DNA from 2 places in the Mesorhizobium sp. AA22 genome. Region 1 is predicted to be linked to the other one. Evidence: predicted binding sites of a transcription regulator. Region 1 holds the regulator's gene; the other holds the start of a gene.
The links. Region 1 encodes PhoB, which activates phosphate uptake and scavenging genes when phosphate is short. Its sites were predicted from a motif close to TGTCATNNANCTGTCAT; they were not measured.

Region 1 (14,808 bases):
TCTCGTTCCTTGACCAGAACGCCGACAAGCTGCAGGGCCATAAAGTCGACGGCGTCGAGCCGACCTTCGAGAACATCGCATCCGGCGATTACGGCGTTTCCCGCTCGCTCTATGTCTATGCCAAGAAGGAGCATGTTGGCGTCATCCCCGGCATGCAGGAATTCATCGCCGAGTACACCTCGGAAGGTGCATGGGGTCCTGATGGTTATCTGGCCGACAAGGGCCTGATCCCGCTGCCGGACGCCGAGCGCGCCAAGTGGGCCGAAAACGCCAAGGCCCTGAAGGGCATGGGTTCCTGAGGTTTCGGGGTCCGGGCGTATATCCGCTCTGACCCTCATGCTCTAAAGCCCAAAGCGCGGGACCAAGGTCCCGTGCTTTGAGCCGGTGAATGACCGGCGGTCGAGGGGACGTCCTGAATCATGGTCGGTTATCTCGTTGTTCTTCTGTTGGTTCTGGCAGCTGCGGCCTATTTGATCGGCCGGAGACGCGCCATTGCCAGTGTCAATGGCGACGTCGCGCGATTGCATTCGCTGCCCGGCCAACATGGCATGTTTCTGGCGCTTTTTGCTGCCGGTCCCGCGCTGCTTGCGATCGTGTTGTGGTCGCTGGTCACGCCGGGAATTGAATCGTCGATCATTGCCGACCGCTTCTCCACCGAATTGTCGGGAATGGGCGTCCCGCAGGTCGAAGCTTTCATCCGCGACGCTCGCGCGATGGCCTTTGGCGGGCTTGTCGGCTTCGCCGATCCCACGAAAGAGGCGGCCGCCGCCGCCTACAAATCGGTCCATGCGACCAGCACCTGGATCATCTGGACCGTCGCGCTCGTGCTTTCCGCGTCCGGATTTTACTGGGCCTATTCCCGCATCGCACAGGCCTACCGGGCGCGCCACGTGGTCGAGCGCATTCTTCGCGCATTCCTGATCGCCTGTTCGGTGGTCGCGATCCTGACGACGATCGGGATCGTCCTGTCGCTCATCTTCGAGTCTCTGCGGTTCTTCCAACAGGTGCCGTTCTACAAGTTCCTGTTCGGCACGCATTGGTCGCCGCAGAGCGCCTTCACCGGCGCGGGAGCGGAGGCCGGGGCGGTCAACGAGGACATTTTTGGCATGGTGCCGCTCTTTGCCGGCACGTTGCTCATCACCTTCATCGCCATGCTGGTGGCTGCGCCTATCGGGCTGATGGCTGCGATCTACCTTTCGGATTACGCCTCCAAAAGCGTCCGCGCGGTCGCAAAGCCGGTTCTGGAAATCCTCGCCGGCATTCCGACCGTCGTCTACGGCTTCTTCGCCGCGCTGACGGTTGCGCCCTACTTCCGCGGTATCGGCGAAAGCCTGGGCCTCAACGTCGCGTCCGAATCTGCGCTCGCCGCAGGCGTGGTCATGGGTATCATGATCATTCCCTTCGTTTCCTCGCTTTCCGATGATGTGATCAACGCCGTTCCGCAATCCCTGAGAGACGGTTCCGCCGGCCTCGGCGCGACCAAGTCGGAAACCATCCGCAAGGTGGTCCTTCCTGCTGCCCTTCCGGGCATCGTTTCAGCGATGCTGCTTGCCGTCAGCCGCGCAATCGGCGAAACAATGATCGTGGTCATGGCGGCGGGCCTGGCGGCAAACCTCACGGCCAACCCGCTCGAAGCGGTCACAACCGTGACCGTGCAGATCGTGACGCTGCTGGTGGGCGACCAGGAGTTCGACAGCGCCAAGACGCTTGCAGCCTTCGCACTCGGCCTGGTGCTGTTCTGCATCACGCTTTCCCTCAACATCGTCGCGTTGCGCGTCGTCCAGAAATACCGAGAGCAATATGACTGATGCGATCTCGTCATTGGGCGCCGTCGGACGGCCGGTCAGCATTCATACCGACGATGCCGCGAAGGCGCGGCTGAAGGGCCGCTACCGCACGGAAACGTGGTTCAAATGGCTTGGCGCCGCAGCTGTTGCGTTGGCCGGCTTGTTCCTTGTGCTGCTCCTGTCGACGATCGTCACGCAGGCGATTCCGGCGCTGCGGCAGAACTATGTGACGCTGCCGATCGATCTTTCGGCGGCCAAGGTCGACCCGGCGAAACTCGACGAAGTGAATTACGACGCCATCGCTCAGGAAGCGCTTACGGCAAAATTTCCGGATGTGACGAGCCGCCAGGACAAGCGCCTGCTGCGCGGACTGATTTCCACCGGCACAGGCGTGTTCCTGCGCAAGGATATTGCGGCTGATCCGGGGATGCTCGGAGGAACGGTGGACTATGCGGTTCCACTTGACGATTTTGCCGACCTCTATCTCAAGGGTCTGCTTGCCGACGTCGGTTCGGACGAAGCGATTTCGACAAGCGTCACGCCTTCGCAAACCAGCGGCGACATCGATCTGACCTTCGGCGACGATGCCATGCTGGCGCTGGCGCGCGGCCATGGTGCGGCCGAGGGCGAAAACGGCATGCTCACCCTGACGAGTGGCGCGTCGTCGCTGCTGGTCGCGTTCAATGGCGGCACGGTCAAGCTGACCGCGCTGTCACCTGCGGCCAACGGCATGGTGATCGCTAAGGGCACGGTGATCGAGGCGCTGGACAGCACGGCGCCCGCCGCGAGCGGCCAGGCATTCCTGCGCGTAATCGAGGCGCCGGAAGCATCGCGAAAGATTTCGGACAAGATGATCGTCTGGCTCGACACGCTGAAGAGCGCCGGCCTGATCGAAAGCCGGTTCAACTCGATCTTCTTCTTCACCGGCGCAAGCCGCGAGCCGGAACTGGCCGGTGTCTGGGGCGCGGTCGTCGGATCGTTCCTGACCATGATCGTAACGCTGGCCATCGCCTTCCCGATCGGCGTTTCAGCGGCGATCTATCTTGAGGAATTTGCGCCCAAGAACCGGCTGACGACGATGATCGAAGTGAATATCAACAATCTGGCGGCGGTGCCTTCGATCGTCTTCGGCCTGCTTGGACTTGCCGTATTCCTGAATTTCTTCGGCATGCCGCGCTCCGCCCCGGTGGTCGGCGGCATGGTGCTGGCGCTGATGACCCTGCCGATCATCATTATCGCCTCGCGCGCTTCGCTGCGCGCGGTGCCACCGTCGATCCGCGAGGCGGCGCTTGGCATCGGAGCCTCCAAGGTTCAGACCGTATTCCATCACGTCCTGCCGCTGGCGATGCCGGGCATCATGACCGGCACCATTCTCGGAATGGCGCATGCGCTGGGCGAAACCGCGCCGTTGCTGATGATCGGCATGGTCGCCTTCATCGTCGACATTCCCGGCGGCTTTACCGATCCCGCGACGATCCTGCCGGTGCAGATATTCATGTGGGCGGATTTCCCGGAAGCTGGATTCCAGCAGAAGACTTCGGCGGCGATTTTGATCTTGCTGCTGTTTTTGGTCATCATGAACGCCATTGCAGTGATACTGCGCAGGCGCTTCGAGCGGCGCTGGTAAGGGGTAGAGGATATGAACATCATGACGGAAGCCGGCGTCGAACAGAAACTGAGCAGCGGAACCAATGCCCCTTCGATCAAGATGAAGGGCGAAAAGGTCTCTGTTCATTACGGTGAGAAGCGAGCTCTGTTCGACGTGGACCTCGATGTCCGCGAGAACCAGGTGACGGCGTTGATCGGCCCATCGGGCTGTGGCAAGTCGACCTTCCTGCGTTGCCTGAACCGAATGAACGACACGATCGATATCGCGCGGGTGAGCGGCAAGATAACGCTCGACGGCGAGGATGTTTACGACCCGAAAATCGATGTCGTCGAGCTGCGAGCTCGCGTCGGCATGGTATTCCAGAAGCCGAACCCGTTTCCGAAGTCGATCTATGAAAACGTCGCCTACGGTCCGCGCATTCACGGCCTGGCCAGGAGCAAGTCCGAGTTGGACGGCATTGTTGAATCGAGCCTGAAGAAGGCCGGTCTGTTCAACGAGGTCAAGGATCGCCTGCTCGAGTCGGGCACCGGTCTCTCCGGCGGACAGCAGCAGCGCCTGTGCATCGCGCGCGCCATCGCCGTGTCGCCGGAAGTGATTCTGATGGACGAGCCCTGTTCGGCGCTGGATCCGATCGCCACCGCCCGCGTCGAGGAACTGATCGACGAACTGCGCCAGAACTACACGATCGTCATCGTCACCCACTCGATGCAGCAGGCAGCGCGCGTGTCGCAACGCACGGCGATGTTCCATCTCGGCTACCTGGTCGAGGAGGGCGCAACCGACAAGATGTTCACCAATCCCGACGACAAGCGCACCCAGGACTACATCACCGGCCGGTTCGGCTGAGCGGTCCGGCGGCGAATTTCGAACACGAGGACAGGATCATGGGTGAACACACCGTCGCATCTTTCGACGAGGAACTGGAGCACATCGACAGGCTGATCCGCGACATGGACGAGCTCGCCGCCGCGATGGTCGCAGCCTCGATCCGCGCGTTGCTTGCGTCAGACAATGCGATGGCGCAGCGTGTCGTCTCGGACGACGCGATCATGGATGCGCGGCAGCGCGAACTCGACGACAGTGCGATCACGCTGATCGCCAAGCGGCAGCCGATGGCGCAAGATCTGCGCGCGGTGGTTGGCGCAATCCGCATGGCCGGTGATCTCGAGCGCATCGGCGATTTGGCCAAAAACATAGCCAAGCGGGTCAGCGCAGTCGGGCAGAGCACCACGCCGCGTAATCTGTCGCACGGTATCGACGCGATGGCGGATCTCGTTCTTGTGCAGCTCCGCGGGGTGGTTGAGCACTATGTGTCGCGCAATGCCGGCGCTTTGAAAGAACTGCGCGCCGACGATCAGAAGATCGACGTGAAATACACGGCGGTTTTCCGCGAACTCCTGACCTACATGATGGAGGATCCGCGCAACATCACCGCTTGCACCCATCTTCTGTTTTGCGCCAAGAATCTCGAACGCATCGGCGATCATGTCACCAACATAGCCGAAAACGCCTACTTTGTCGTGACCGGGCAGCAATTGCCGGCGGATCGCCCGAAGCTCGACGAAACGACGATGTCGGCGCCGGCGACATGACAGGAGTGACCGGCCGATGATCGCGCCGCGCATCATGGTGGTGGAGGATGAAGAGCCGCTGGGCGTCCTCCTCCGCTACAATCTGGAATCCGAAGGCTATCAGGTCGAGGTGGTGACGCGCGGCGACGAGGCCGAAATCCGGCTGCAGGAAAACGTGCCCGATCTTCTGGTGCTCGACTGGATGGTGCCGGCGGTTTCGGGCATCGAGCTTTGCCGGCGCCTTCGGGTGCGTCCCGAAACCGAGCGGCTGCCGATCATCATGCTGACCGCGCGCGGCGAGGAGAGCGACCGGGTTCGCGGCCTTTCCACCGGAGCCGACGACTATCTGGTCAAGCCGTTCTCGACACCGGAATTCATGGCCAGGGTCAAGGCGCTGCTGCGCCGCGCCAAGCCGGAAGTACTGTCCAGCGTGCTGAAGGTCGGCGACATCATGCTCGATCGTGAATCGCACAGGGTCTATCGCAAGAAGAGCGAGATCCGGCTCGGGCCGACCGAATTCCGGCTGCTCGAATTCATGATGCGGCACCCGGGTCGGGTCTTCTCGCGCAGCCAGTTGCTCGACAATGTCTGGGGCGAGACGATCTACATCGACGAGCGCACGGTGGACGTCCATGTCGGCCGGTTGCGCAAGGCGGTCAACAATGGTCGCATGCCCGATGTCATCCGCACCATCCGCGGCGCGGGCTATGCGATCAGGGAAGACTAGGGATGTGCTGATATCCAGGTGGTGCCGGCCTGCGAACGCCGGCTTCCTGGGCTTCCGGTGCTCACGTACCCAAAAGTACGCTCCGCTCCGGTTCTCGGAACCCACCATTCTCGACTCGGCCTGACCTGAATCTCAACACACCCCAAGTCGCGATCCGGGATCCTCCCTTCGAGTTCAAGCCACGTTCTTTCCGACCGAGCCGGCTCGTGCCTGGATGCTCGGCGCGAAGATCTCTTGGTCGACGAAGCTCAGCGCCCGCATGGCGCAGCCTTCTCGGATCAGCGGCAGTTCGTTCGGCTCGGTGTCGAAGGAAATCGAACCCGAATGCTGGCCGCCCGCGGTCTGGGCGATGGCCTCGCGCAGGGCCGGCTCGATCAGGTCGAAGGCGGCAGCGCTGGCACCGACCATGGCGACCGGCGCCGGATCGATCAGCGCGAACAGGCTGCCGAGCCCGAAGCCGAGCGCCTCGCCGGCCTTGCGGTAGGCTTCGCGCTCCGGTCCGTCCGTCTCGCGCGCCCGGGCCGCCAGTGCCCGCATCTCGGCGTCGCTGACATCGGCGACCGGCTCGGCGTTCTCGCTCAATTGCCTCGCGTTGCGCCAGATAGCGTAGTTGCCGGCATAAGCCTCGACGCAACCACGCCGCCCGCAGCGGCAAAGCGCGCCGCTCGGCCGATGAATCATGTGGCCGAATTCGCCGCCTGAGGAATGGGTGCCGGTGAACAGCTCGCCCTTGAGCACCAGCCCCATACCGATGCCATGCGAGAGCAGGATGGCGATGAAATCGTCGCGGTAGCGATCCGGGTCGCGCCGGCGCAGCGCCACGGCCATCATGTTGCAGTCGTTCTCCATAATGGCCGGGATGCCGAACTCGCGTTCCAGAATGTCGGCGAAGGCGATGTTCGTCTGCGGCGTGATCGGCGACCACAACATGGCGCGCGCATGGGAATCGGTAATACCCTGGATCGCCAGCGCGATGCGGGCGACGCTTTGGACGTCGAGGTCGGGGTCTTCGAGCCGGCGCCGGACTATGGCGACACATTCGTCGATCAGCTCGTCGCGCGACATGGTCAGCGTGTCCAGCCGGCGCTGTTCCTCGGCGACCACTTGTCCGGCATAGTCGATGACAGCGACCGACAGCGAATTCAGCGACAACACGACGGCCAATACCGCAGCGGCTTCCGGATTGAGGCTGAGGCCAACCTGCGGCCGGCCACGTTTCAGCGAAACGGTCTCACTCGCCTTGCTCTCGGCCAGGATGCCTTCGTGGATCAGGTCGGAAGAGATCGCCGATATGGTCGAATGGCTGAGGCCGGTGGTTGCGGCGATCTCGGTCCGTGACGGCTGGCCTGCGCGCCGTACGGCCGAAATAACCATCGCCCGGTTGCGCCGGCGCAAATCGTCATGGCGGATCCCAACCGACATTGTTTTGCTTCCTACCCTATTGCCGCGGCCGCTCATGAATCGGAAGCCGTCAGGCCGACAAATACTGGCAGAAGCAGAAGGACCTGTCATTGTTTATTCCGAGGCTCGAAAAAAAGCCAACAGGACACCAAAATTCCATCAGAATTCATGTTGACAGTGCTTCGGCGTTGGATCAGTATTTTTTCGAGGCTCGAAAAAAAGAGCTTTTGTGCAGGCCTTTGGGCCAGTTGGTCGCGCCGTACGCGGCGCAGGGAGGAATATCATGAATAGATTCACAGCCGCCATTCTGGCGGGGGTCGCCATGTCGCTGACGCTCGCGTCGGTCGCACAGGCGAAGGACAAGGTCATCGGTGTTTCGTGGTCGAACTTCCAGGAAGAGCGCTGGAAGACTGACGAAGCCGCCATGAAGTCGGCGATCGAGGCCGCCGGCGACAAGTATATTTCAGCCGATGCACAGTCCAATCCCGGCAAGCAGCTGACCGACGTCGAGAGCCTGATCTCGCAGGGCGCCAACGCGCTGATCATCCTCGCGCAGGATGCCTCGGCCATCGGGCCGGCGGTGCAGAAGGCGCTGGACGAAGGCATTCCGGTCGTCGGCTATGACCGGCTGATCGAGAACAAGGACGTCTTCTATTTGACCTTCGACAACCAGGAAGTCGGCCGCATGCAGGCCCGCGAAGTGTTCAAGGTGGCGCCGGAAGGCAATTACGTCTTCATCAAGGGCTCGGGCGCCGATCCGAATGCCGATTTCCTGTTCGCCGGCTCCATGGAAGTGCTCAAGGATGCCATCGACAGCGGCAAGATCAAGAATGTCGGCGAGGCCTATACGGACGGCTGGCTTCCCGCCAACGCCCAGAAGAACATGGAACAGTTCCTGACCGCCAACGACAACAAGGTCGATGCGGTGGTTGCCGCCAATGACGGCACCGCTGGTGGCGTCGTCGCGGCGCTGACGGCGCAAGGCTTGGCCGGATCCGTTCCGGTGTCGGGCCAGGACGGCGACCATGCCGCGCTGAACCGCATCGCGCTCGGCACACAGACCGTATCGGTGTGGAAGGACGCGCGCGAGCTCGGCAAGAACGCCGCCGAGATCGCCTCGCAACTGGCCGACGGCAAGCAGATGACAGATATTGCCGGCGTCAAGGACTTCGCCACGCCGGGCGGCAATGTCGTCAAGTCGCTGTTCCTGACGCCGATTGCCGTCACCAAGGACAATCTCAACGTCGTCATCGACGCGGGCTGGATCAAGAAGGAAGAGGTCTGCGCCGGCGTGGCGACGGGCACGCTCCCGGTCTGCAACTGATCCGGCCTTCGCAAGAAGCCTGAAACGCCGCGGCTTCACACCGCGGCGTTTTTTCAAAAAGAATTGTTTTTCCGCTTCTCGCGGATAACTCCAAACTGCTTCCGGCATCCGCGGCAGACGGCAACCCGGTGGGAGGGCATCATGACCGACACAACTTCCAACACGCCGGCCGCCGATACAGGCGCCGATCGGGCGCGTGAATCCGAGCTCAGCCCGGTCGGCCGCTTTCTCAAGGCAACCGAGCTCGACATACGCATGCTCGGCATGGTCGGCGCGCTGCTGGTCATCTGGGTTGGAATCCACCTCCTGTCGGGCGGGCTTTTCCTCACGCCGCGCAACCTCTGGAACCTGTCGGTGCAGACCTCCTCGGTCGCGATCATGGCGACCGGCATGGTGCTGGTCATCGTGATGCGCAACATCGATCTTTCGGTCGGCTCCGTCGAAGGCGTGATTGGCATGGTGATGGGCGTCGCGCAGGCCGAATTCCTCATCCGGGTCATGGGGTTCCAGCTTGGAAATCCCTGGATATGGATCATCGCACTGGCTGCCGGCGTGGTGCTCGGCCTCATGATTGGCGCGCTCCAGGGCTTCATTATCGCCTATCTCGAGGTTCCGGCCTTCATCGTGACGCTGGGCGGCCTGCTGATCTGGCGCGGCATGGCGTGGCTGATGACGAGCGGGCGCACCGTCGCGCCGCTCGACGCCACCTTTCAGCTCATGGGTGGCGGGCCGCGTGGCTCCATCGGGGCAACCGCAAGTTGGATCGTCGGCATTCTCGCCTGTGTGGCCGTCGCCTTGATGCTGCTCAACGGCCGGTCGCAGCGCAAGCGGTTCAAGTTCCCGCTGCGTCCCGTCTGGGCGGAGACCGTGCTTGGTGTTGTCGCTTGCGCCGCCATCCTCGGCGCCGTCTGGATCGCCAATTCCTATCCCTGGCCGATCGGCATCGTTCGCCAGTACGCCCAGCGGACCGGCATCACCGTCCCGGAAGGCGGGCTGTTTATCGCCCATGGCATCGCCATACCGGTGCTGATCGCGGTCACTGTGGGCATCGTCATGACCTTCATCACCAGCCGCACCCGTTTCGGCCGCTATGTCTTTGCCATCGGCGGCAATCCGGAAGCGGCGGAACTCGCCGGCATCAACACGCGCTGGGTGACTATGAAGGTGTTCATGATCATGGGCGTTCTGGCCGCGATCAGCGCGGCGATTGCTTCGGCCCGCCTCAATGCGTCGACTAATGCACTGGGTACGCTGGACGAGTTGCTGGTCATCGCGGCCGCGGTCATTGGAGGCACGTCGTTGGCCGGCGGCTCCGGCACGGTGCTCGGCGCCATGCTTGGCGCACTTCTGATGCAGTCGTTGCAGTCCGGCATGGTGTTGCTCGGTATCGATTCACCGCTTCAGAGCGTCGTCGTCGGCGCCGTCCTGGTCGTCGCCGTCTGGCTCGACACCGTCTATCGCAAGCGGGTCTGAGCATGATCCCGAAAAAGTGGATACCGGTTTCGACAATATCATGCTCAAGCAAAAACCATAGGGAGGAACGATCATGGCTGACACAACTGCTCCCACCCCACTGATCGACATGCGCAACATCTCGATTGCCTTCGGCGGCATTCGCGCCGTCGACGATGCGTCGATCGACCTTTTCCCGGGCGAAGTCGTGGCGCTGCTTGGCCACAACGGTGCCGGCAAGTCGACGCTGATCAAGATCCTGTCCGGCGCCTACAAGCGCGACTCGGGCCAGATCTTTGTCAATGGCGAGGAGGCTTCGATCTCCAATCCGCGCGACGCCAAGAAATATGGCATCGAGACGATCTACCAGACGCTGGCGCTCGCCGACAATGTCGACGCCGCCGCCAACCTCTTCCTCGGCCGCGAGCTGATGACCGGCTGGGGCACGCTCGACGATGGCGCCATGGAGGCCGAGGCGCGCAAGGTGATGGGCAGGCTCAATCCCCGCTTCCAGCGCTTCAAGGAGCCGGTTGTCAAGCTTTCGGGCGGCCAGCGGCAGTCGGTGGCTATCGCGCGCGCCATCCTGTTTAACGCCCGCATCCTGATCATGGATGAGCCGACGGCGGCACTAGGCCCGCAGGAAACGGCACAGGTCGGCGAATTGGTCATGCAGCTCAAGGCCGACGGCATCGGCATCTTCCTGATCAGTCACGACATCCACGATGTGTTCGAGCTTGCCGACCGCGTCTGCGTGATGAAGAATGGTCGGGTCGTCGGCACGGCGCGCACCAGCGACGTGACCCAGGACGAGGTGCTCGGCATGATCATCCTGGGCAAGTGCCCGCCCGGTGCCATTCCTGGGCCAGGTGCGCTGAAGATCGCCGCCTGAAGCTTCAAACGAGCCGCCTAATACCCGTCATGTGATGTGCCAGCGGTCATGATGGTTTGGCCGCGCCATTGTGTTGACGCGAGGACTTGCCCATAAGATGGGGAACCATGGGCCGCAGCAGCAATTTGAAGAAGTTCTTTCCGATCGTCGCTTTCATCGCCGTCGCGCTGATCAGCCTGACGATGGCGGGATTCGCCTATTTCGCCACGCAGGAAGCGGCGCGCATCAAGTTCGAGGCGACGGCGGACGATGCGCTCAACCGGATCGATAGCCGCATCGACCTGCATCTGTCGCTGCTGCGATCGACCCATGCGCTGTTCGAGGCGCGCAATGGTGGGATTTCGCGCGGCGAGTTCAAGGCGTTCTTCAACGCGCTCGATATTGACGACAATTTCGCCGGCCTGCGCGGCATCGGCTTTCTCCGGCTGACGAGACCCGGCGACGAGGCAGCGGTCGAGCGTGCCATCCTGCACGACTATGGCGCCAGCCATCCGATCTATCCGGCTACGACGACGCTGCCCTGGCGGACGCCCATCACGCTGTTCGAGCCGCTGGACCCTTCCAATCAATCCAGCATCGGCTACGACATGTTCACAGAACCGGTGCGGCGTGAGGCGATCGAAAAGGCGATGGCCGACAACCAGCAGCACGCGAGCGGGCGCGCGCAGTTAGGCAAGGAAACAGGTGCTGCGCAGACCTTCACCGGCTTCCTGGTCTTCGTGCGGCTCAACATCGAAACCGCGCCGGACGGCGTCGATGCGACCAGATCCACGACATCAGGCTTTCTTTACGCGGCCTTTCGCGCTCGCGATCTGTTCCAGACCGCGCTCAGCCGGACGCCGCTGCTGCCGGTCAACATCGAAATCTATGACGGCAAGGTTGATGCCGACCATCTTTTGTTCCAGTCGGAAACGCCGCCGGCGTCGATCTTCGGTGACAGGCTGGTGGTTTCTCGCGAGATCACCATCGCCGGACGTCCATGGACCGTCCTGTTCAGGCCGACAAGCGCCTTTTCGCAACCCTCCTCGCGCGCCATTCCGGTGATGCTCGGCCTGTTCGGGCTGCTGCTCGCGGGAACCATCGCGCTGGTGGCACGCTATCAGGAGCGGGCCTATGACGCGGTCTCGCTGCTTCATGAGACGACGGAAAAAAGCCTGCTCGAAAAAGATCTGATGCTGCAGGAGATGAAGCACCGCATCAAGAACTCGATCACGCGGGTGCTGGCGATCGCGCGACAGACGGCATCGCACGCCACCGACGTCCACGAGTTCTCGTCCTCTTTTTCGGCCCGGCTGCAAGCGATGGCGGCATCCCAGGACATGCTGACGCGCTCGCGCTGGCAGAAGGCAGACCTCGGCGATCTCTTGCGCATCGAGCTTGGTCAGGTATTCGGCAAGGAGCTTCCTGAGGGGATATTGTCGGGGCCAGAGGTGCTGCTCGACGAGACAACGACGCAAGCGCTCGGCCTGACCTTTCACGAACTGGCGACGAATGCGCTGAAATATGGCGAAGCCGGCAACTCGGTCGGTGCGCTCAAGGTCGCTTGGTCGGTCGAGGGCCACTGGCGCGACCGGACGCTGGTTCTCAACTGGCGCGAAGTCGGCCAGAAGAAGCTTGAAGCACCTGCCAAAACCGGTTTTGGCACCAAGCTGATCGATTTGAACGTGACGCGCGAATTGCGCGGTACGATCAATCGCGATTTTCACGATGGCGGATTGAGAGTGGAAATCAGGATCCCACTGTCGGACTGAAAACGCTGCCGCAAACCGACCGTTTTCGAAGGCGAAAGCAAACAGAGACCGGCTCGTCCGGTCTCCGCTTCTATTGCTCATGCGTTTGAAACGGATCAGCAGCGAGCCGTAAACAGACGGCCACGGTTGTCGCGGTACTGGCAATAGCCATTGCGCAGGTTGCGCACCAGCAGGCCGGTACCGGCACCGATGGCTGCGCCGACCAGCGCACCCTTGCCGCCGTCAATCAGGCCGCCGGCCAGAGCGCCGACACCGGCGCCGACGCCGACATCCCGCTCAGTGGTGCTGCAGCCGCTGACTGCGACCACGGCAACCATGGCAATAATCATCTTCCGCATAGGGTCACTCCTCGCTTTTGTCCTCACTTGAGCTCCACCCGTCACTTACCATGCGAAAAAGGGTTTTGCCCGATCGATCTCATTGTTGGCTAAGAGAATCTTTTTCGGGGCGCGCGCCGGTCGAAGCAACCTCAAGATTGGAAATCTCCACGGAAGCGTCGAGCGTGCCGTCCGGACGCACATTCCAGACGATCTGATGGTAATCATCCTCAAGTGCCGGATCGACGGAAAGGCATTTGGCAATTATGCGCGGAGCCTGACCCTGCACATTGCTCAAGACAAACGGACGCTCGGCGGCGCATTCCTGAGCGGTTTCGAAAACACCCACCGATACGGGCAGTTCACGACATTCCGTCATCGCGTTAGAACAGCCAATGACAAGCAACACGGCAGCGATGTGTTCCATGGCAACCTCTCGCCATAAGAACGGGCCATATTCGTCAAAGTTCCTGCGATGCCGGCTGGCGCGACTGATTGGAGAACAGGTCGACATGAGGCAAGCACAAGCCGCCGGCCACTTTGGGTCCGACGCTCTAGATCAACTGGAACGCGGCGGCCAGGACGACCACCGCAGCCACCCCGATTGCGGCGAGGCCGGGGGTCGGGTGGGAAGCACGGGGCGACGGCATCGCGGATGCTTCGAGATCCTGAAACCCGCCCATCGAAACGCGTGCGGCATGTTCCAGCCTGTTGATGTCGGCAACGGTCAAAGCCATTCCTCCCGTACTGCGCAGCAGATTGCGATCGAAAAGTCATTCGGACCGGTGTCTGAACAGCTTCGGACTTTATGGTGAACAGGTGGTTAAGGCCGGCGCGGCCGGTACTCAGGCCTCTTTGGCTCGGCTGTTGTCCAGTCAATCCGTCTCGAAATTGCCGCGAGGAACGACAAGCCGATACTCGAGGCGGTCCCCGGTGATTTCAAGCGTCGCCGTTCCGTTCAACGACGCAGGCACGACGCGCTCGAGCGCGACGCTGCCAAAACGCTTCTCGCGGGGCTGATTGTCGTTGGCCCCGATGGCTTCGGCCCATGTCAGCGATAGTGCGGTCTCGCCAGCGGAAGCAGCCGTCAGATCGGCCGTCACCTCGACGAATCCGTCGGCTCGCGACAGAGCGCCATAGCTGACTGAATTGACGGCAAGTTCGTGCATGGCCAAGCCTATATGCAGGGCGGCATTGGGGTTGAGGTATGGATTTGCACCCTGGAAGCGCAGGCTGCGCAAGGGGTCGGCTCCGTAGCGGCCGACCTGGCCGGACACCAGTTCGCGCAGTGCCGCTCCCCGCCAGTTGGACGAGGTCACCAGATCCTGGGATGAAGCAAGCGACTGCAGCCGGCCGCGAAAGCGTGTCAGGAAATCACTGAGCGTGTCCGAATAACGGCTGGTCTGGGTGGCGATGCTTTGGATGATGGCCAAAAGGTTCTTCGAGCGGTGGCTGACCTCGCGCAGCAGCGTTTTCAGCGTCTGCTCGCGACGTTTCTGCTCGGTCGTTTCGACCATAGTGGTGACGACGCCCTGCACGGCGCCGCCGTCGTCGTGATCAGCGTCTACCCATAGTTGGAACCAGCGAACGCCATCGTCGGCGGGAATACTGAGCTCAAGATGTTCCGGATTGCCGGATGCGACTACGTTGCGTTTGGCGGCACCAATGCGTTCCGCATGCACCAGGGGCAGCATGCCGTTGCTGTCGGCAGTATCGGAAGCCCATGGCGGGCGCATGTTGCGGGCCCAGACGGTTCTCATCTCGCGATCCTGATAGAGAACCGAAATGCCGGCATTATGCAGCGCATGGAGAAGGGCCCGACCAAGCTGCATTTCGCTGTCAGCAGAATGCAGAGCGATGATCTCATCGCTCCGTCCGCTGTCTTTCATGTCTCCGGCTCTGGATTGCATCGGTAACTTCACCCGCCCGATCCAAGCTGAACGGCTGACGGAAAAATGGGTTCCCAAAAGAAGTCCGCCG
Region 2 (14,808 bases), 250 kb from region 1:
CAAACTCGCCCAATATGACTACGATTCATGGGCCGTGCTGGAATGGGAATGCTGCCTGAAGCACCCCGAGGATGGCGCGGCCGAAGGCGCTCCCTTCATCCAGCATCACATCATCAGGATGACGGAAAAAGCATTCGACGATTTCGCCGGCGGCGCGACCGACAAAAAGGTGCTGCGCGCCATGATGGGAATCTAGCGCTTTTTTCCCTCCCCCTCGAGGGAGGGTCGATCCGCGCAGCGGATCGGGGGGTGGGGTCGCTGGGCGTAGAGCTCGGCATGAACCGACCCCTCCCGGCCCTTCGGGCCACCCTCCCCTCAAGGGGGAGGAGTATTTCAGACGAGGGAGAAAATCATGGTCGGCGCATCGAAATCGGAAACGGGAGGCGGCCCGATCCGCTACGGCATGGTCGGCGGCGGGCAAGGCGCCTTCATCGGTGCCGTCCACCGGATCGCGGCGCGCATGGACAATGAGTTCGTCTTGGTCGCAGGTGCCCTGTCGTCCGACCCGGCGCGTGCCAAGGCATCGGCCGAGGAGCTCGGGCTCGATCCGGCGCGCAGCTACAGCTCGTTCGCCGAGATGGCCAAGGCCGAGGCCAAGCGGCCGGACGGCATCGAGGCGGTGGCCATCGTCACGCCCAACAATGTCCATGTGCCGGCGGCGAAGGCTTTTCTCGAGGCCGGCATCCATGTCATCTGCGACAAGCCGCTGGCGACGACACTGGCCGAGGCAAAGAAGCTGGCGGCACTAGTCGAAAAGACCGGCAAAGTGTTCGTGCTGACGCATAATTACACCGCCTATCCGATGGTACGGCAGGCGCGCGAGATGGTAGCCAAGGGGCAGCTCGGCGACATCCGCATCGTGCAGTCTGAATATCCGCAGGACTGGCTAACCGAGGACCTCGCCGCTACCGGCCAGAAACAGGCGGCCTGGCGCTCCGACCCCAAGCAGGCGGGTGCCGGCGGTGCGCTGGGCGACATCGGCACGCATGCCTACAATCTCGCGCGCTTCGTCTGCGGGCTGGAGCTCGATTCACTTTCCGCCGATCTCGACGCCTTCGTGCCGGGGCGGCAACTCGACGACAATGTCAACGTGATGCTGCGCTTCAAACCGGTCGGCAAGTCGCACCCGGCCAAGGGCATGATCTGGGCGAGCCAGGTGGCGCCCGGCCACGAGAACGGGCTGAAGCTGCGCATCTACGGCTCGAAGGGCGGACTTGAATGGGTGCAGGCCGACCCGAACTATCTCTGGTACACGCCGTTCGGCCAGCCGAAGCAGTTGATCACCCGGAACGGCGCCGGCGCGCTTCCCGTCGCCGGGCGCGTCAGCCGGGTTCCGTCAGGCCATCCGGAAGGCTATCTCGAAGGCTTCGCCAACATCTACCAGGAGGCGGCCCGCGCCATCCGCGCGGCGCGCCGCAAAGGCGGCAAGCCGGCTAAGGAAGTTATCTTCCCGACCATCCAGGACGGCGTCGAAGGCATGGCCTTCATCGAAGCCTGCGTGAAGTCGTCGAGGAAGAACGGGGCCTGGACGAAGCTCTGATCGGGGTGCTGATCTTCAGGTGATGCCGGCCTGCAAACGGCAGTTTCATGCGCTTCCGGTGCTCACGTACGAAAAGTACGCTCCGCTCCGGTTCTCGGAAACTACCATTTTCGGCTCGGCCTAACCTGAATCTCAACACCCCTGTCTGTGGATTGCGCAATGATGGGAGGGGCGTCGATGAAAATCGGCATGTGCATGTTTTTGTGGACGACGGCCGTGTCGAAGAAACACGAGCCATTGCTCAGGGATATCAAGGCGACCGGCTGCGATGGCGTCGAGATACCGATCTTTTCAGGCACGCCGGACGATTACACGAAACTTGGCGAACTGCTCGACCGGATCGGGCTGGAGCGCACCGCCGTTTCAGCGATGGGCGATCCGGCGCTGAACTTGATCTCGGCCGATGGCGCAACGCGCAAGGCCGGCATCGACTATATGAAGTGGGCGATCGACTGCTCGGCGGCGCTCGGCGCCAAAACGCTGAGCGGCCCGTTGCATTCGACACTGGGCGCCTTCTCCGGCAGTGGGCCGACGGCGTCGGAGAAGAAGCGCTCCGTTGCCTCGCAACGCGCCATCGGCGACCATGCCGGCAAGAGGAACGTCACCATCGGGCTGGAGGCGCTCAACCGCTTCGAATGCTACCTGCTCAACACGATGGACGATCTGTCGGAGCATATCGACGCTATCGACCGGCCGCATATCAAGGCGATGTACGACACCTTCCACGCCAATATCGAGGAGGCCGACCCGATCGGCGCCTATACCCGCAACCGCAGGAACGTCGTCCATATCCATATTTCGGAGAATGATCGCGGCGTGCCTGGGCGCGGCCACATTCCGTGGAAGGAGACGTTTTCGGCCATCCGCAAGAGTGGCTATGACGACTGGCTGACGATCGAGGCCTTCGGCCGCTCGCTGAAGGATTTGGCGGCGGCAACCAAGGTCTGGCGCGATTTTTCGGAAAGCCCGGAAGTCGTCTACCGCGACGGCTACAAGCATATCAGGAGTGGCTGGAAAAAGGCTGGTGCTTAGGACGCAGCCGAGCTTCCTCTCAGGCGATCTGAGCCGCCGGCGGCAGGCCGGCGGGCGCGCGCTCGCGCCGCTCGTCATTGGCGTTTCCGACTGTCCCCATCAGTTTGCGGCGTAGATAGCTGGAGATGTTGTCGAAGATGAAGACGACGAGCAGAATCAGCAGAACCATGTAGAAAACATTGGCCCAATTGGTATTGGTGCGCATGGCCTCCCACAATTTCAGACCGATGCCGCCGGCGCCGACAGCCCCTATGATCGTCGCTGACCGGGTGTTCGATTCCCAGAAATAGAGCGATTGGCTAAGGAATACCGGCAGAACCTGCGGCAGCACGCCGTAGCGCTGCTCCATTGCCGGCGTGGCGCCAACCGAGCGGATGCCCTCGCGCTGCTTGTCGTCGATGTTTTCCAGCGCCTCGGAGTAGAGCTTGCCCAAGGTTCCGGTATCGGTGAAGAAGATCGCCGACATGCCAGCCAGGGGGCCGGGACCGAAGCCGCGCGTGAAGAACAGCGCCCAGATCAGCATGTCGACCGAGCGCAGGAAATCGAAGAGACGTTTTGTCACCTGGTTGGCTATCCGGCTCGGCGTGACGTTGCGCGCCGCCAGGAAGGCGAGCGGAAAGGCGACGATCGAGGCCAGCACCGTGCCAACAAAAGCCATGACGATGGTTTGCAAGAGTTTCAGCCAGACGTCTCCATGCTGCCACTCGGCGTTGTTGAGGATGTTGTCCCAGGCGAGCGCTGCGTTTGACCGTGACGGGTCGATGCGGGCCCCGGAGACGATCAGTGAAGCGACCTCGCCGAACGGCTTTCCCCAGAATGGCGAGTTCGTGTCAAAGACGAAATTGGCCCAGCCGAAGAAACGTCTCCAGGCGACGACTTCGTCATTTTGCACCTCGGCGCGGCCGAGAAAGCCGAACGAGACGTAGGCTGTCGAGCCTGGCCTGCGTTGCTCGATCCAGTCGGGCAGCGGTGTGCGTGGCGTGACAGAGCTGTCCTTGGCAATATCGAAGATGACGCTTTCGGCGCCGCGCGTCACGGTGACGAGGTTTGGCGTGATGGCGATCCGGCCATTGCCAAGGGTGACAGTCGCCGCCACAACGGCGTTTTCGCGCACCGTTTCAGGTGCAGCCGGAGCGGATTGGCCCAACGGGGCGGCCGGGTTCTCGGCGGTCGGCGCGCCGGGCGCCATGAACGAATCCTGCGATGACTTGTTGGTCGCGATCCCCGGTGCCGGCGCTGCGTCGACCCGCCGCTCGATGACGGCCATCTGCTTGGCCACCCAGTCGGGATCTGGATTGGATCCCAGTTTGGAAAAGCGGGAGTAGTCGACCGTCAGATAGTTATCTTTGAACTCGATGTCGGGCCGTATTTCGTAAGACACCCAGTCGGCGAGATAAGCGCCGGCAAGGTTCCAGTTCGCCTTTTCGAGCACGGTGGTGATCGAGAAGAACCACGCGCAATAGAAGGTGTAGAGAATGCAGAGAAGGATGCCAATCGGGACGGCGTAGCGCTTCCATAGGGAGCGCCGGAAGGCGTCCGGGTGGCGAGCGGCGATGTCGTCGATGGCGTCGGCGTTCATGGTGTTACTCTCCGCGCCCGTATGCGAACGCTTGCCGGCCGACAAGACGATGCCTCAGCCATGCCGAAAACTGGTCGACAGCGACTATCGTGCAGAACAGCAGAAAGACGATGGCAATGGTCTTGGCCTCATGGCCTCGGCCGATCGAAAGACGCAGGGATTCGCCGATGCCGCCGGCGCCGACGGCACCGAGAATGGTCGAAGCGCGCACATTGATCTCGAAGCGGAGCAGGAAGTAGCTCATGAAATTGGGCAGGACCTGAGGCACGATGCCGAACCACACCCGTTCGATCCAGTTGGCGCCAACAGCCCGCAAGCCTTCTTCAGGCTTCATGTCGGCATTTTCGACCACTTCGAAGAACATTTTTCCGAGCGCGCCGACGGTGTGGATGCTGACCGCGAGGATCGCCGGAATCGGTCCAAGCGAGAAGACCGCCAGAAAGAAGCCGGCGATGACGATTTCCGGAAAGGCGCGGACGATTTCAAGGAAGCGGCGCGTGGTGAAGCGGAGCCAGCGGCTGGCCGTGATGTTGCCTGCAGCCAGGAAGCAGAGCAGGAAACCGAATGTGGAGCCCACCAGCGTCGAAAACAGGGCAATGTTCAGCGTCTCGATCATCCGGTGGAAATACTCCGGAATGTAGATGCCTTGGGTCAGGTAGACCCGACCTTCGGGGTAGTCGAACTTGAGGCTGCCATCGTCATAGGGGGAAGGCCGGTCGAACAGCGCGCGCACCGGGTCGAACCAGTCGCGCGGTTTCAATTCGGTGAAAAAGTCGGCGATGTAGGGAAGGCGGTCGAAGAACTTTCCGGCGTTGGTTTCGTTGGCGAACCAGAGCGAGCCAGAGAGTGCAAGAAACAGGAAAGCCAAGCCACCGATCGTGTAAAAGCGCCGGCGAGCGGCGAGGTCGCGCCAGTGCCGCTCGACTGTGGCTGCCTCCGGTGAAAGCGCAGGCGCGCGGTAAACATCGGTCGCACTCATCGATAGATCCCCGGCCCCTGATGCGGCAACGCCGCCGGCGGCACATGGCCCCGGCGGCGTTGTGGCAGTTTACTTACGAGCCGATCTTCGCCTTACGGGCATCGATGATTGCCTGATAGAATTCCGGGGTGACCGGCGAATAGCCCTTGAAGTCGCCGCCTTGTATCGCGGAGAAACAGGCCGGATCGGTTTCCGGAAGCTTGGTCAGGAAATCGGTGATCTTCTGTTTGGCGCCGGCGTCGATGGACGTACGCAAGACCAACGGGCCGTTCGGGATCATCGGCGACTGCCACAATTCGACGAGGTCGTCCATCTTGAGCACGCCCTTGTCAACCATCTTGCGGAGGTTGCCCGAGCTGTAGCCGTCCTTGAAATCGCCGACGCCGGAGGCCCAGGTGGTGCCGGCATCGAAGGTGCCCTTCAGGACTTCAAGGACAAGCTGTTCATGGCCGCCACCGAAACCGGTCGACGCGAAGTAGCTCTTCACATCCATGCCGATGTCCTTGGGCAGTGACGTGACTGGGATCAGATAACCAGAAGTCGAATCGGGATCGGCGAAACCGAGTTTCTTGCCCTTCATGTCGGCGAGTGTCTTGATGCCGGAATCGGCACGGGCGACCATGACCGAATGGTAGCCGGTCGAACCGTCGGTCTGGATCGTCGTCAGGATCGGTTGAACCGCGTCCTTGTTTTCGAGATAGATCTTGGCATAGGCGGAAGCGCCGAGCTCGGCATAATCAAGCGTGCCGCCGAGCAGGCCCTGGATGACGCCGTCGTAGTCGGCGGCCGGGAACAGCGAAACTTTCCCGACGCCCAGCACTTCCTTGATGTGGTCGGCAAAGCACTGATAGTTGCGCAGGCGATCGGCTTCGTTCTCGCCGCCCAGAATGCCGACGCGGAATTCCTTCAGGTCCTGTGCCTGGACCGCGCCCATCGCCATGGCGAGGATGGAAACGGCACCGAAAAGTATCTTTCTAAACATTTCGCGTCTCTCCTGTTGATTCCGGCATCGCGCCGGTAGCGTTCGAATTTTGACAGCGCCCTTGACGCGGGCTGGCGATCCAGGCGCTCTTTTGTTTGTCCATGATCCTTTCTGGATACCGGTATCCACTTGTCGGGATCATGGAACTAGTAGCCAGGAAGTGCGGGCTCGAGCGGTCCTGCGGATGCGGCGATTTTTTGCTTGATGGCGACGCTGGTCGAGGTGATGGCCTCGGAGATTTCACCGCCATTGCTGTCGGCGCCGTAGACCATGCGCACCGCCTCACGGTTGAGATCTTCGGGTGGGCCGTCGAACACGACCGTGCCGGCAGCCATGCCGATGATGCGGTTGCAATAGGTGCGCGCAGTATCCAGCGTGTGCAGATTGGTGACGACGGTGATGCCTTCGCGCAGATTGATGTCCTGCAGCGAATCCATCACCACCTTGGCATTGAGCGGGTCGAGCGAGGCGATCGGCTCGTCGGCGAGGATAACCTTCGGCTGCTGCATCATGGCGCGGGCGATCGCGACGCGCTGCTGCTGGCCGCCGGACAAGGTGCCGGCCGGCTGCAGCGCCGTGCGGGCAATGTCGAGACGCTCGAGCGCCGCTATCGCCTCGGCCCGTTCCTCGCGGGAGAAGACACCGAGCAGATTGACAATCGTCGAGCGGTGATTGAGCCGGCCGAGCAGCACATTGGTCAGCACGTCGAGACGCGGCACCAGGTTGAATTGCTGAAAGATCATGGCGCAATCGCGCTGCCAGCGCCTGAGCAGCGAGCCGCGCAGGCTGGAGACTTCGGCGCCTTCAAAGAAAATCGACCCTTGGCTCGGATCGATGAGGCGGTTGATCATGCGCAAAAGGGTCGACTTGCCGGCGCCGGAACGGCCGATGATGCCGACCATCTGACCGTGCGGGATCGAGATATCGACATTGCTGACGGCGGTGTTCTTGCCAAACCGGCGGGTGACGCCGCGGATTTCGAGCGTGGCTGAGGTTGCTGACATAGGCAAGTTCCAGTCCAGTCGCGTTTCGAAGGTCTGTTAACCATCGCTAGCGCAACGCCATGAACCTGCGGTGTCGGATTGATGTCAGTTTTGTTACCGCCCACGGGCTTGGGCGGCGCGCCGTGAATGGTGAATGGTACGGTGGCAGCCAGAAGAGGCTGGTGAAGGCCTTTCTATTCACCATTCACCCCCTTCAGCCGCCGTATTTTTCCAGAAACGCTTCCGCCGAAAGGGCGCGGAAATCGTAGAGCGCGGCGCGCAGGCGGGCATGGTCCCAATCCCACCAGGCGAGTGCCTGATAACGTTCCGCCGTGTGGCGGTCGAAGCGTTCGCGGATCGGCTTCGCCGGCACGCCGCCGACAATGGTGTAGGGCGCGACGTCCTTCGATACCACGGCGCCGGCGCCGACCGCCGCGCCATCGCCAACGATGACGCCGGGCAGGATGGTCGAGCCGTGGCCAAGCCAGGTGTCGTGGCCGATGGTGACGCGCCTGGCACGGCGCTGGGCAAAGAATTCGCTCTCGTGCTCGGCGTCGTCCCAATAGTCCGAGGCACGATAGGTGAAATGGTGCAGCGTCGGCCGCCAGGTCGGATGGTTGGTGGCGTTGATGCGCACGCTGGCAGCGATGTTGGCGAATTTGCCGATCGTCGCGCACCAGACGCCGCAGTTCTGCATCATGTAGGAATAGTCGCCGATCGTGCTCTCCGAAACCCGGCAGCGTTCGGCGATCTCGGTCCAGCGGCCGAGCGTCGAGTTCTCGACTTCCGCCGTTTCGTGGACCAGCGGCGTTTCCGACAGTTTTCGGGTCACGCGGCGATTTTTCCGGCGGCAAAAGCGGTCACGTCGATGACGCGGTCGGCTACCGCCTCGCGCACGTCGTGGTCGTGGAAGATGCCAAGCAGGGCGACGCCGGCCGCCTTCTTGGCCGCGATCAGCGCAATCACCACGTCGCGGTTGCTGGCATCGAGCGAGGCGGTCGGCTCGTCGAGCAGCAGAATCGGGTGCTCGGTGATGAAGCCGCGCGCGATGTTGACGCGCTGTTGTTCGCCGCCGGAAAAGGTCGCCGGCGGCAGCATCCAGAGCTTTTCCGGCAGGTTGAGCTGCCCCAGCAAGGCGCGCGCCTTGCCGCGCGCAACTTCACGGTCCTCGCCGCGCTCGACCAGCGGTTCGGCGACGACGTCGAGGGCGGAGACGCGCGGCACTGTGCGCAGGAACTGGCTGACATAGCCGATCGTGAGCCGGCGCACGGCAAGCACGGTGCGCGGGCTCGCCGTCGCGAGATCGATGAGCGCGTCCTCGTGCTGGACGATGATCTGGCCTTCGTCGACCGCATAGTTGCCGTAAAGCATCTTCAGGATCGAGCTCTTGCCGGCGCCGGAAGGGCCGCCGAGCACGGCGCACTCGCCTGATCTGATCGAGAACGACACGCCGGTAACGACAGGCAGTTTGATGCCGTCGCGCAGATGCATGGTGAAGCTCTTGGCGACATCGGAAACGACAAGCGGGGTTGCCATGATCACACCTGCAATATGGAAGAAACAAGGAGCTGGGTGTAGGGCGCGCGCGGATCGTCGAGCACGCGGTCGGTGAGGCCGCTTTCGACGACGCGGCCGTCCTTCATCACCATCATGCGTTGCGACAGCAGACGTGCCACTGCGAGGTCGTGGGTGACGACGATTGCCGCAAGGCCGAGATCGGTGACCAGCCCGCGCAACAGGTCGAGCAGACGCGCCTGCACGGAAACGTCGAGGCCGCCGGTCGGCTCGTCCATGAACACCAGCCGCGGCCCGGTGACGAGATTGCGGGCGATCTGCAGGCGCTGGCGCATGCCGCCGGAAAAGGCGCGCGGCTCGTCGTCGATGCGGTCCTCGTCGATCTCGACGCGTGACAGCCAGTCGACCGCAGTGGCGCGGATTTTCCCATAGTGGCGGTCGCCGACCGCCATCAGCCGCTCCCCGACATTGGCGCCGGCGGACACCGTCATGCGCAGCCCGTCGGCGGGGTTCTGGTGGACAAAGCCCCAGTCGGTGCGCATCAGGAAGCGGCGCTCGGCCTCGCTCATGCGGTAGAGTTCGCGGAACTGGCCGTCGCGCATGCGGTAGCTGGCGGTGCCGGAACTCGGCAGCAATCTGGTCGAGAGGCAGTTGAGCAGCGTCGTCTTGCCGGAACCGGATTCGCCGACCACCGCCAGCACCTCGCCCGGCCAAAGGTCGAATGTGACGTTTTCGCAGCCGACACGCGAGCCGTAGAATTTGGATAGCGCGGAAACGCGCAGCAGTGGTTCGTCGGTCATTGCGCCGGCTCCATCGTTTCGGGCGCAAGACGGCCGCGATGGCCTCCTTCGCGCCGTTTCTCGCAATGGTCGGTGTCGGAGCAGACGAACATGTGGCCGCCATGGTCGTCGAGGATGACCTCGTCGAGATAGACGTTCTCGGCCGCGCACAGCGCGCAGGGCTGGTCGAAGGTCTGCACCTCGAACGGATGGTCCTCGAAATCGAGGCTGGCCACATCGGTGAAGGGCGGCAGCGCATAGATGCGCTTTTCGCGGCCGGCGCCGAACAGTTGCAGGGCCGGCGAGCGGTGCATCTTTGGGTTGTCGAATTTTGGCGTCGGCGAGGGATCCATCACATAGCGGCCCTCGACCTTGACCGGATAGGCATAGGTAGTGGCAATGCGGCCGTGCCTGGCGATGTCCTCGTAGAGCTTCACATGCATGAGGCCGTATTCCTCCAGCGCATGCATCTTGCGCGTTTCCGTTTCGCGCGGTTCGAGGAAGCGCAACGGTTCGGGAATCGGCACCTGATAGACCAGCACCTGGCCCGCGCTCAGTGGATGTTCGGGAATGCGGTGGCGGGTCTGTATGATGGTCGCCTTGGCCGTCTCGGTGGTGACGGCGACATTGGCGACCTTCTTGAAGAAGGCACGGATTGAAACCGCGTTGGTGGTGTCGTCGGCGCCCTGGTCGATGACCTTGAGCACGTCTTCCGGGCCGATGATCGAAGCCGTGACCTGGACGCCGCCGGTGCCCCAGCCATAAGGCATCGGCATTTCGCGCGAGGCGAACGGCACCTGATAGCCGGGAACGGCTATGCCCTTGAGGATCGCGCGGCGGATCATCCGCTTGGTCTGCTCGTCGAGATAGGCGAAGTTGTAAGTGGCGATGTCGGTCATGGCGATCGCTTCCGCTGTGTGCTACCGAATTGACTTCCAAGACACGGAAGAAGGGCCAGGCTCAGATGACTCCAACCGGATGGATGCACATCGGAATCCTGTTGCTGGTGTTTGTCGGCGTGGTTGCCTTTGTCCTTCGAAGAATGGTTCTTCCTGCGCCGAAGGAAGGCGCGAATGGCGAAACCGTTGGCGGCAGTAGCGGCTACGGCGGATCCGGAGGGGTGTAGCGGCCATTCCCACGAGATCATGGCGGTGGAGCTAACTAAAGTCATTCCGCAGCCTGCCTCTTCTCTTCGACTTTGCCTGCGTTTTCGCGGGCGTCATGCTCGGCGCGCATGCGGCGCACGAGGTCGAGCTCGGCCTGGAAGTCGACATAGTGCGGCAGCTTCAGATGCTCGACGAAGCCGGTCGCCTGGACATTGTCGGAATGCGAGATGACGAACTCCTCGTCCTGGGCAGCGGCGACGACGTCTTCGCCGAATTCCGAAGCGCGTAACGCCCGGTCGCACAGTGCCATGGCCATCGCCTTGCGCTCGCTCTGACCGAAGACGAGGCCGTAGCCGCGGGTGAATTGCGGCGGCGCCTTGGCCGAGCCCTTGAACTGGTTGACCATCTGGCACTCGGTGACGCGCACGGAGCCGAGCGGTACCGCGAAGGGCAGCTCCGGCACATCGAGTTCCAGCTCGACCTCACCGATGCGAACTTCGCCGACGAAGGGATGGTTGCGGGCATAGCCGCGCTGGGTGGAATAGCCGAGCGCCAGCAGAAAACCCTCGTCGCCGCGTGACAGCGCCTGCAGGCGGATGTCGCGCGCCATCGGGAATTCCAGCGGCTCGCGGGTGATGTCGCCGGGGACATGATCCTGCGGCATGTCGCCATCAGGCTCGATCAGGCCTTCGCGGGCGAGGATCGCGGAGACGCGCGGCATGGCTTCCGCCTCGCTGGCACGCTGCAGCGGCTCGGCGACATCGCCGCCCGCGGCGAGCTCGGGATCGAGCAGCCGGTGAGTGTAGTCGAAAGTCGGGCCGAGCAGCTGGCCGCCAGGAAGATCCTTGTAGGTCGCCGAAACGCGCCGCTCGACCAGCATCGCGCCGGTGTCGATCGCCTTGGTATAGCCGAAGCGTGGCAGCGTGGTGCGATAGGCGCGAACCAGGAAGATCGCCTCGATCATGTCGCCGCGCGCCTGAACGATGGCGAGTGCCGCCAGCTCGCGGTCGTAGAGCGAACCCTCGCTCATCACCCGGTCGACGCCGAGCGCCAGCTGCTCGACGATCTGGTCGAGGCGCAGCGCCGGCACGGAACGGTCGCCGCGCCGGCGGTCGGCGAGCAGGGAGTGGGCGTTGGCAATGGCCGCTTCGCCGCCTTTTACCGCGACATACATATCACGCCTCCATCGTCTTGATGCGCGTCGTGCGCGGCAGGCAGGCAACGCCGTCGGGGGTGGCAAGGATGATGTCGACGCCACGCGGAAAGCGCTGGTTGTTCTGCTTCCATTGCTCGACGAAATGGCGCGGCATCTGCGCCGGCGCGATGGTTGCAGTCATTTCGATGCCGGGACCTTCGAGCAGCAGAGGGGCGCCTGAAACGATATCGCTCACCTGCAGGATTAGCGTTGTGGAGCGGTCGGGATAGTCCTGGGTGCCCTGCGAAAAGCCATCGAGCGACATCATCTCGGCCGGCGTGGCGATCAGCGCGAAATGCGCGTCGGCCGGCGTATTGGCCAGCGGCGCGCCGGTGTGGAAGCCGAGCCAGGATTTCACCGCTGCTGGGGCCTGCAAAACGGGGTCGAGCCAGAGCGGCGTGTCGTTGTCGCACAGCGCCAGCGCGATGGCGCCGGCGGTGGCCGACAGTGGCGCCGGCGGGCGGGCAAAGATCGGCAGGGGCTCCAGGGTGCCTGGCCGCGCCATCGCATCCATCACGGCGCGGAACACCGTCTGGGCGTCGAACACCGGATCGGCAAAGCCGCCCTCGATCGCTTGCGTTGCGATGTCCATCAGTCTTCTCCGCGTACCATGGTGAAGAAATCGACCTTCGTTGCCGCCGTCTCGGCGCGCCGCCGTTCACGTGCGCCGGCAAGTGCGGCCTGCAGCGGCGCAATGAGTTTTGTCTCGACCTCGCGGCGCAGGGCAGGATCCTGCCAGAGTGCGTCGGCGATCGCCGCCAGTTTCGCTTTCTGCTTGTCACGGCCGAGCGCGTAGCAGTGGCCGACCTGTCCGGATGCGAGCCGGACGGTAGCGCGGGTGACCGTCGCCTCGCCGACATTGAATGGTGCGCCGCCGCCGCCGATGCGGCCACGCACGGTGACCAGGCCGGTTTCGGGACCGCGCAGGAGTTCTGCTTCCGAAGGCAGGCCGGCTGCGTTCCAAAGGCGGACGATATCGTCGCCGGTCGATTGCGCTAGCGTCGCCATGACGGCCTTGCGCTCAGCCTGATCGCGCGCTTCCTGTCCTCGCATGGCAGCCATTCCTTCTCGTTCCGAATTTGTATAATGATGTAGACAATTATACAAATTATACCTATTCTCTAAAGCGTGTCCATGACGGATGGATGACAGGGCGAAAAAGATCGGGGCAAGAGATGATCGGGCAACAGATTGCCAGCAGCATAGAGCGGCGCAGCGGCGTCTCGCTGTGGCGGCAGATCGCCGACCAGATCCTGCATTCGATCGCCATCGGCGACTTTGCCGAGAATGCCGCGCTGCCACCGGAGATTGCACTGGCGGAGCGTTATGGCGTCAACCGCCATACGGTGCGCAGCGCCATCGCAGCACTGGTGCAGGATGGCGTGCTGAGGGCCGAACAGGGGCGCGGCACTTTCGTGCTTTTGCGCAAGCGGCTGTCCTATCCGATCGGCGCCCGCACCCGTTTTTCGGAGGGCTTGCAAGGGCAGGCGACGGAGCGCCGCAGCGTGCTGCTCGAATCGGCGGTCGAGCCGGCCAGCCGGCGCGTCGCCGAAGGGCTGGGGCTTGCCAAGAGTTCGAATGTCATACGCCTTGAGACGCGCGGCGAAGCCGACGGACAGCCGGTCTCGCGTGCCACCGGCTGGTTCGATGCGAAACGCTTCGAAGGCATCGAGGCCGCTATCGCGGAAACTGGATCGGTGACCGCCTCGCTCCAGCGTTTCGGCATTAGTGACTATCTCAGGCAATCGACAGTGCTGTCGGCGCGCCACGCAGATGCCGCCGATCTCGCCGATCTCGATCTGCAGTCCGGCGCCATCGTGCTGGTCACGGTCGCGGTCAATGTCACGCCGGACGGCCAGCCAATCCAGTTCGCCGAAACGCGTTTTCCGGCTGAGCGCGTCGAGCTCAAATTGTCGGCGCGGTAGGTAGGAGCGCGTCTATCCCGGTCTCATCCGACCTGAATGACCGCCTTGATCAGGCCGGATTTCTCATGCGCCCAGCGGCCGAGGTCGCGCGGTGTGTCGCCAAGCGTCGTGCGATGGGTGACGAGCTTTGCCAGCGGCACCGCGCCGTCGCGGATCGAGGCGGCGACGTGGTCGAAGTCGGCGCGCAGCGCGTTGCGGCTGCCGATCAGCGTCATCTCGCGCTTGTGGAATTCGGGGTCGGAAAAGACGATGTCGTCCTTGACGACGCTGACCAGGACCAGCGTTCCGCCATGCGCGACATGGGCGAAAGCCGACTGGACTGACTGGGTGTTGCCTGTGGCGTCGAAAACCACGTCAAAGCCTTCGCCGTCAGTCGCCTCCCGCGCCAGATCGGTTGCCGATCCCTTCGAGCCGTCGAGGGTGGCAAAGTCGAGTTCCCTTGCGGCGAAACCCAGCCTCTCGGCACTCATGTCGAGCAGCTTCACGTCGAGACCGGCGATGCGGGCAAACAGCGCCGTGCCGAGCCCTATCGGCCCGGCGCCGACGACCAGCGTGCGCGCGCCGGGCTGCGCCAGCGAGCGCCGAACGGCATGCGCCCCGATCGCCAGGAACTCGACGGCGGCGGCGTCGGCCAGCGACAGGCCGTTGGCCGGGTAGAGGTTCTGCGCCGGCACCAGGATCCGTTCGCACATGGCGCCGTCGCGGTGGACGCCGAGCACCTCGATCCTGACGCAGCAATTAGGCTTGCCTTGCCGGCAGGCGATGCATTTGCCGCAAGCGAGATAGGGATTGATGATCACAGGTTCGCCAACGGCCAGATCGACGCCTTCGCCGGCCTCGATCACAGTGCCGGAAACCTCGTGGCCCATGATGCGGGGATAAGCGAGGAACGGATGCTTGCCCTCAAAGATATGATAGTCGGTGCCGCAGATGCCGACATGACTAACCGCGACCAGCGCCCAGCCAGAGGGCGGAGTGCCTGGCGCCGGGCGGTCTTCCAGAACAAGCTCACCGGGCGAGCGGCAGACGACGGCTTTCATAGTTCAATCCAGTCTGTTCATGAAACCGCCGGCCCCGCTAGCGCCGGGCCGGCGGTTGTTAATATGGTCTACTTGCCGCGGCGGCGCAGGCCGTCGAAATAGACGATGACGATAATTAGCACGCCGGTAATGATGCGCTGCCAGAAGGCATTG

Region 2: a site for PhoB is predicted at 7,187-7,203, ahead of phnC (phosphonate ABC transporter ATP-binding protein). Genes of this name have one in related genera too.

Annotation. Positions count from the first base shown of each region.
Region 1 is NZ_CP048406.1:1,378,675-1,393,482, forward strand. Features, by position in the region: gene A9K68_RS06665 (PstS family phosphate ABC transporter substrate-binding protein) at 1-299, shown strand, start outside; gene pstC (phosphate ABC transporter permease subunit PstC) at 420-1,808, shown strand; gene pstA (phosphate ABC transporter permease PstA) at 1,801-3,414, shown strand; gene pstB (phosphate ABC transporter ATP-binding protein PstB) at 3,427-4,242, shown strand; gene phoU (phosphate signaling complex protein PhoU) at 4,281-4,988, shown strand; gene phoB (phosphate regulon transcriptional regulator PhoB) at 5,005-5,694, shown strand; gene A9K68_RS06695 (ROK family protein) at 5,869-7,116, opposite strand; gene xylF (D-xylose ABC transporter substrate-binding protein) at 7,379-8,419, shown strand; gene A9K68_RS06705 (sugar ABC transporter permease) at 8,561-9,892, shown strand; gene A9K68_RS06710 (ATP-binding cassette domain-containing protein) at 9,966-10,760, shown strand; gene A9K68_RS06715 (CHASE domain-containing protein) at 10,886-12,511, shown strand; gene A9K68_RS06720 (YMGG-like glycine zipper-containing protein) at 12,607-12,849, opposite strand; gene A9K68_RS06725 (hypothetical protein) at 12,929-13,255, opposite strand; gene A9K68_RS06730 (hypothetical protein) at 13,383-13,565, opposite strand; gene A9K68_RS06735 (PAS domain-containing sensor histidine kinase) at 13,704-14,738, opposite strand.
Region 2 is NZ_CP048406.1:1,627,951-1,642,758, forward strand. Features, by position in the region: gene A9K68_RS07905 (sugar phosphate isomerase/epimerase) at 1-196, shown strand, start outside; gene A9K68_RS07910 (Gfo/Idh/MocA family oxidoreductase) at 353-1,540, shown strand; gene A9K68_RS07915 (sugar phosphate isomerase/epimerase) at 1,718-2,572, shown strand; gene phnE (phosphonate ABC transporter, permease protein PhnE) at 2,592-4,151, opposite strand; gene phnE (phosphonate ABC transporter, permease protein PhnE) at 4,156-5,130, opposite strand; gene phnD (phosphonate ABC transporter substrate-binding protein) at 5,204-6,112, opposite strand; gene phnC (phosphonate ABC transporter ATP-binding protein) at 6,259-7,116, opposite strand; gene A9K68_RS07940 (DapH/DapD/GlmU-related protein) at 7,310-7,927, opposite strand; gene phnL (phosphonate C-P lyase system protein PhnL) at 7,924-8,631, opposite strand; gene phnK (phosphonate C-P lyase system protein PhnK) at 8,634-9,410, opposite strand; gene A9K68_RS07955 (alpha-D-ribose 1-methylphosphonate 5-phosphate C-P-lyase PhnJ) at 9,407-10,288, opposite strand; gene A9K68_RS07960 (carbon-phosphorus lyase complex subunit PhnI) at 10,557-11,669, opposite strand; gene phnH (phosphonate C-P lyase system protein PhnH) at 11,671-12,282, opposite strand; gene phnG (phosphonate C-P lyase system protein PhnG) at 12,282-12,743, opposite strand; gene phnF (phosphonate metabolism transcriptional regulator PhnF) at 12,866-13,615, shown strand; gene A9K68_RS07980 (zinc-binding alcohol dehydrogenase family protein) at 13,639-14,655, opposite strand; gene A9K68_RS07985 (ABC transporter permease) at 14,724-14,808, opposite strand, start outside.